Regions from separate parts of the Bradyrhizobium japonicum USDA 6 genome, predicted to be linked through region 2. Evidence: riboswitches for the same ligand, from Rfam matches in the RefSeq annotation. Region 2 holds a riboswitch; each other region holds the start of a gene.

Region 1 (2,196 bases), 1.8 Mb from region 2:
GTTTGTGACGCTCTATCGCAATTCTGATTTTACAAGGATGCAGAATCTCCCGAATTGTCAACCATACGGCAACGGCTTCCTCATGGACTCGCTTAGGGGCCATTCCTTCTACGGCCTCATCCCGCCGGACGATCTCGCCGGATTGGTTAAGCGTGCAGGCTTCTCGGTCGAGTCGATCGTGCTGGATGAAGGCTCCGCATACCTGTGGGCCCGAACTCCGGACGGGCGACCTGGACCGATCAATTTCGAAATCCGTGACTGCGGAGAACTTTCAGATTCGATCTCAGCCAAGCGTGAGCAACCGCAGCTCGGCAAGGTAGACCAGGCCGGCAGAGACGGCGCTTGGATCCTGAGCAGCAGCCGCGGGGGCTCAAGTCACATCGACGACCTGTCCCGCTTAGGTTCGTCTGCTTCCGATAGTCGGCGATCTGCTGTCTGTAGTGGCCGATGCTCGGCGCATCCGGAGCCACGTCGCTCTTCCAATCGACGACCGCGTCGATGGCGCCGGCCTCGTCGAACGCGATCGCGTCAACCTGTCCGGAGAGCAGGACCTTGCCGCCTTCGTGAGTCTGGCTTCCGAACAACGGGAGCTCGGGGGCGAGACGCGGTCGCGGCGTCACGACGTCCGGAAGAGCGAGCGTCCGCAGCACCGTGGCGGTCAGTTCGACGGCGCTGATGCCCATCTTCGGATCCTCCGCCGGTTCGTGCCCCATCTGCCGGATCAGTTCCGCAGCCCGCGTTTCAAGTCCGCCCTGGCGTCGCAGGCTTCTCCGGTCAGCACCTCCTCGATTAGCTTGTGAAGGATGGTGCCACGCGTCGAACTTCTGAGAACGGCAGCAGGCTCCGCAGCGCCGGTTTCCGGAATTTCCCCGCTTTCGATCTTCGCTTCTGGCTCGTCCACCTGATCAAGTTCGCTCCGGCTCGGGCGACGCCAGATCACGGTCTTGCGCACATCGAAGATAGCGGTCGCCTCGGCGGCGAAGGTCTCGCGGGTCTGCCCGTTCTCTAGCGGCGTGACGTTCCTTTCCTTCGCGGTGCCGACGTCGTTCGGGTTGATCGCCGGGAGACCAGCCAGGCCCAAATCGACGAGCTTTGCCCAGCACTTGTCCGACAGGTCGGCGGAGTGCCTAGGCAGGATCAGCAGGTCGCGCGCCCGGGTCGCGGCCACGTACCAGAGGCGTACGCGCTCGCGCCGCTGCTGCTGCCGCGGTGACGGTGTTGCCCCACGGATTGGCCGAGGAGACAATCACGGATTGAGCAGTTGCGGAGGCTGTGCGGACGCCGATCCCGCTGCGGCGATCGAGGCCAGCACGATTCCTAGCGTCAATGCTGACCCGGACAGCCAGCGCTGTTTGAGCAGGATTGAAGTTGACGCCGAAACTCGCGCCGGCACGGCTACTACGTTTGAAATGAAAACGGTGATGACCACGGGCGAAACAAAAAGCCGTCACGCACATTCGCCGTGAGCGGCAGCCGTTCGCCCCGAATGCGGCAGATCTCGATCGGCTTTGCAACGTCTTGGAGCACCCCGCCCCTGCGTCAGTCCATGACCACGACCGGCAGCAAGGTTTCCTGGCTCGCGGGTTGACGCCTCCGACCACCTTCCCAGGTTCGAACGAACGAACCCAATGGCCCAACTGTCGTCGGCTCGCCGCTTACAGTTGCGGGGGCAGCTTCGGCCTTGTCCGTGAGGACGCACCGTATTCCCTTGATACGCCTTTCGGCGCTACCGATAACCAGACTGAAGGCCCCTCATAACCGAGTCAAGCAAGGGGCGTGAATCGAGTGCTGAGTGACACAACATGTGACAGTTTAGCCCGTCCTATTCGTGAGAGTGCGTTTTTCTAGTCCGATTGATGTGGCCGCACATCTGCTCTGACGAGGCGCACAGGATTGCCTTCGGCTTTTCACCGCCTGACGACCCGTACTTTGCAACGCGCTTGAGGGATAAGTTGGGCGAACGGGGGGCGGACGCCCCGCCGGTCAAGGACTGAGCGGCAGCAGCGCGCCGGGCAAGCCGCGGATCAGGTCGGCTTCGGGACATGCCGCGGCGAACGCAAGGCGAATGCGGCTCGTGGTCTCGACCACACGGGCAGCGAGTTTCAAGAGACTCCGCCTCGACGGCATTTGCGATGTTCGTTTCGATCTTCTCTAGCAAGATCGACCTGATCTGAGGATCGAGGGGCGACTCCGACG
Region 2 (2,196 bases):
CGCGTGATCGACGCTGCGATCGCGCGGCATGGCGTTGCGGGCGCTTCGCCGGAAAAGATCCTGTGCGGCGTCGGGGGCCTCGAAATCGCGGCGATCTGCGGCGCCATCATTGCGGCTGCGCAAGCCCGCATTCCCGTGTTGATCGATGGCTTCATCGTATCGGTGGCAGCGCTGGCGGCGGTGCGGCTGAACCCGTCGTGTCAGCCATTCCTGCTGCCGTCGCATCAATCGGCGGAGCAGGGGCATCGGCTGGTGCTGCGCGCGCTGAACGTGCAGCCGTTGATCAGCCTCGATCTCAGGCTCGGCGAAGGATCGGGTGCTGCCGTCGCGCTGCCGCTGGTGCGGCTCGCGTGCAGCCTCCACAACGGCATGGCGACCTTCGCGCAGGCCAACGTGCCGGATCGCCCGGCCTGATCCGGCTCAAGCCGCGCGCTGATTGACCGCGACGACGCGCCAGCCCGCGGCGAGCCGGTCGATCCGGGTCAGTGACAACGGATCGACCACGAAGCGCAGGGCCGCTTGTGGTGTCAGATCCAGCGCAATGCAGAGCGCGGCGCGGATGGTGCCGGAATGCACGACGAGCGTCGCCGGGCCGGCGCCGATTTGCGCGAGACCCAGCCGGACGCGCGCGACCTGATCCTCGAAACTTTCGCCGTCCGGCGGCCGCCCGTGCGCCGGATCGCTCCAGAACTGCACATAGGCTTCGCCGCCAGTCGCGGCGAGCTCGTCATGCCGCCGGCCGGTCCAGGCGCCAAAATCCTGCTCGCCGAATTCGGGCACCAGCGCGGGTTCGAGTCCCAGCGCGCGCGCCGTCTCAACCGTACGTCGCGCCGGGCTCGCAAAGCTCGCAGCATCTGGCGGGAGCCTCTGCCGCAACGCCTGCAGTTGCACGCGATCGCCGAGGTCGGCGGGCGCGTCGGCCGCATGGATCGTCCCCTTGACGCCGTCGACGGGCGCATGCCGTATCAGCCAGAGGAAGGTTTCGCCTTCCATGCCTATCTCCAAGGAAGTTGGTCGCTGTGGTAATATCGTCGCGCCGGCACATTGACTCTGTCTTGTCGGTAATCCTAGATGGCTTTGACGGTTTCCCCGAGTGGGGATGAAAAGGGAATGCGGTGCGGGGATTTTGTCCCCAATGCCGCGGCTGCCCCCGCAACTGTAAGCGGCGAATCTTGCGTCACGAGCCACTGGGTATCTCGGTCCCGGGAAGGCGATGCAAGGTACTGACCCGCGAGCCAGGAGACCTGCCGTCAGCCGTGGTCACACGCGAAGATGTCGGTCGGGGAGTACAGACATTCGGCTTCATTGGAAGGCTGAAAGGCCGAAGGTGGGACCTGGTTCGCTGTGACGTGCCACTGACGTCATACCGAGGTCCCGAACTGTGTCTTCCATTCGTCCTGTACGGCCGCGTTGCTTCCTGCTCGCGTCCGCCGCGCTCACATCCTTTGCCGCCCTCGATCTGCCTGCCGCCGTGGCGCAGCAGGCTCGCGAACCGCTGCCGCCTGTCGAGGTGTCGCCGGCCCAATCCCGCAAGCAGGCGAGGCCAGCAGGCCGGGAAGGGCAAACCGCTCGCCGCGCGCAATCGCGCAGATCCGCGGCCGCGGCGACAGCAGCGCCAAAGCCCGCCGCGGCGAGCGCGGGAGTGCAGACACCCCTCAATACGAATGTTGTGGCTGAAAGCGCCTCGCGGCTCGGCCTGACCGTACGGCAGATACCCGCGACCGTCGAGGTGATCTCGGCCGAGACCATGCGCGAGCAGGGCTATCGCACCGTGTCCGAGGTGGCGCAGGGCGCTGTCGGCGTCACCTCCGGCGACAATCCGGCCGAGCCCGCGGCTTTCTCCATGCGTGGCTTCACCAACAGCCAGATCAACATGCTCTACAACGGCATCAAGATCGGTCCGCAGAACATGACCTCGCGGATCACGGACACCGCCAATCTCGAAGCCGTGGAATTTCTGAAGGGCCCGGCCTCGCTGATATCGGGTGAGGGCGCGGCCGGCGGGTCGATCAACCTCGTCACCAAGCAGCCGCACACCGGGGCGATCCGGAACGAGGCGGATTTCTCCTGGGATTCGCTGAACTCTTTCGGCGTCCATTACGGCTCGGGCGGCAGCACCAATTTGCAGGGGCTCGACTACCGCTTCGATGTCAGCCGCGCCTCGCTCAACGGCTTTGCCGACGACACCAATACCAA
Region 3 (2,196 bases), 2.6 Mb from region 2:
AGGTCGTTGGTGAGATACAACACGGTTCTTCGCCGCCGCTCACGCCAATGTTGCGAACGGCTTCATTCCGACCCAGCAAGGCCGCGCCGCCGGATCGGCTCGTCACCCAGACTCAAGCATAGCTCCGCCTCATCCCGTTAGGATTGATTGCCAATAACCTGACATGACCGCGTTCGGTCAGGACGGCTTATGTTCGCGGCCAGACAACTGAGCACGTGAGGCGGACGCCGGGCCTGCGAAAAGCATACCAATCGTCTCTTCGGCAAAGTTGGCACGTCTGATGTGAGAGCTGGCGGGGTCAAATCCACTAAGCTGGGATATTGCCACGGGCGGCTGCATCGATTTGCGGTCGGGCTCCAGACAATTTTTGATCTAAGGCCACAGAAAGCGATGAATGGCGAGACGCGTATGGCTACCGAAACCCGATCCGGCCCAACTCAATTCGCGGACCGCGAACCGATCGATGCCAACATTCAGGATGTCCAGGGTTGCTGTTCCCCTGTTGGAGAATTTGCGACGCCACTTCCAAAGGTTTGAGCACATCTTGGCCGATCGCAGGCGCTGGGTCGTCGAGCGCACCTTTGCGTGGCTCGGCAGATGTGGGCATCTCTGCAAAGACTTCGAAGGTTCCGCCGCTACCGAGCTCGCCTGGCCGCTCGTCGCCCATCTGAGGCTCCTAACTCGCCGATTGGCCAGGCCTTGAGACATCTATGTTTTTTGAGTGAGGCTCTCAGGACAGGCGCTCGGCGAATTTCGAACCTCGACCTCGGGGCTGCTCCAACTGGTTAACTTGACTGTGCCGTCTTGACGAGTCTGGGCAAAGGCTTCTATATGTGGTGTCGTAGTGGTTTTAAATTCGCATATATGGTGGCACGGTGTTAGGGGGGAACCCATTGTGTCGGCAGCGGCTATTCCGAGGCATTAGCGCGACAGCGCTGGGAAGGCCGACAGCCGCAGCGACCCGCGAGCCAGGAAACCTACCGCGACAGAACCCATGTCCTCGGGCGGGGTGCCCGGTGGGTCGCTTGCAGCCGGGGACATTTGCCCGGTCCCCTCGCAAGTCGTCCGCACGGTCCCAGCCCCCAAATATCACGGGGTTGCCGATGTCGGCGTCTTACGATTTCGATCAGTATGGTCATCTCATTGAGCTGCCGAGTGTGCGGCAGCCCTCAGCGCAGGCAAAGCCTACCACACCTGAACTGTGTCTTGTGCAGCCCCCAGCATTGCCGGCTCCCCTGCCGAGGCCCCCCGCGCGATCGCCAACTCCGTCTGACCTTTCGCTCGATCGGTCGCGCGACGACCTGCTGACCTCGTTTGGTAGGCTGACGCTGACCGACCGCTATCTGCTCGCCGGCGAAGGCCTCCAGGACATGTTCGCCCGAGTGTCTTGCGCCTTCGCGGACAATGTTGCGCATGCCCAACGTCTATATGATGCGATGTCTCGGCTGTGGTTCATGCCGGCCACACCGGTGCTCTCCAACGGCGGCACGACGCGCGGCCTTCCGATCTCGTGCTTCCTTAACTCAGTGTCGGACTCGCTCGAAGGCATCGTCGGCACCTGGAACGAGAACGTCTGGCTTGCTTCCAATGGCGGCGGCATCGGCACCTACTGGGGTAATGTTCGCTCAATCGGCGAGAAGGCGAGGGGCGGCGTCACCTCGGGCATCATCCCGTTCATCCACGTCACGGACGGCCTCACGCTGGCGATCAGCCAGGGCTCGTTGCGGCGCGGCTCGGCGGCGGTCTATCTCGATATCCACCATCCCGAGATCGAGGAGTTCCTCGAGATCCGCAAGGCGTCTGGTGACTTCAACCGCAAGAGCCTCAACCTACATCACGGCATCAACGTCACCGACGAGTTCATGTGTGCCGTGGGCGCCGGCACCGCATTCGCTCTGCGCAGCCCGAAGACTAACGAGGTCGTCCGCGAGATCGACGCCCGCCAGCTGTGGCAACGCATCCTTGAGAACCGGCTGCAGACCGGCGAGCCTTATCTCTTGTTCATCGACACCGTGAACCGTGCGCTCCCCAAGCACCAGCGCGAGCTCGGCCTCGAGGTCTCGACCTCCAACCTGTGCAGCGAGATTACCCTGTCGACCGGCATCGATCATCGCGGCGAGGAGCGCACCGCGGTTTGCTGCCTGTCGTCGCTCAACCTCGAGACCTGGGACCAGTGGAATGAGGAGCCCGGCTTCA

The links. Region 2 has a riboswitch for cobalamin ahead of BJ6T_RS47555 (TonB-dependent receptor). Riboswitches for the same ligand answer to the same signal wherever they lie in the genome.
Region 1: it holds a riboswitch for cobalamin, as region 2 does, so the genes downstream of both, BJ6T_RS39050 (hypothetical protein) here and BJ6T_RS47555 (TonB-dependent receptor) in region 2, are expected to answer to the same signal.
Region 3: it holds a riboswitch for cobalamin, as region 2 does, so the genes downstream of both, BJ6T_RS00040 (ribonucleoside-diphosphate reductase subunit alpha) here and BJ6T_RS47555 (TonB-dependent receptor) in region 2, are expected to answer to the same signal.

Annotation. Positions count from the first base shown of each region.
Region 1 is NC_017249.1:8,432,145-8,434,340, reverse strand. Features, by position in the region: gene BJ6T_RS47795 (hypothetical protein) at 240-683, opposite strand; gene BJ6T_RS39050 (hypothetical protein) at 722-1,168, opposite strand; cobalamin riboswitch at 1,545-1,746, opposite strand; gene BJ6T_RS48920 (transposase) at 1,984-2,106, opposite strand.
Region 2 is NC_017249.1:6,591,804-6,593,999, reverse strand. Features, by position in the region: gene cobT (nicotinate-nucleotide--dimethylbenzimidazole phosphoribosyltransferase) at 1-414, shown strand, start outside; gene BJ6T_RS31115 (histidine phosphatase family protein) at 421-993, opposite strand; cobalamin riboswitch at 1,065-1,266, shown strand; gene BJ6T_RS47555 (TonB-dependent receptor) at 1,382-2,196, shown strand, end outside.
Region 3 is NC_017249.1:6,885-9,080, reverse strand. Features, by position in the region: gene BJ6T_RS00050 (GNAT family N-acetyltransferase) at 1-122, shown strand, start outside; partial or broken gene BJ6T_RS45085 (transposase) at 557-703, shown strand; cobalamin riboswitch at 829-999, shown strand; gene BJ6T_RS00040 (ribonucleoside-diphosphate reductase subunit alpha) at 1,104-2,196, shown strand, end outside.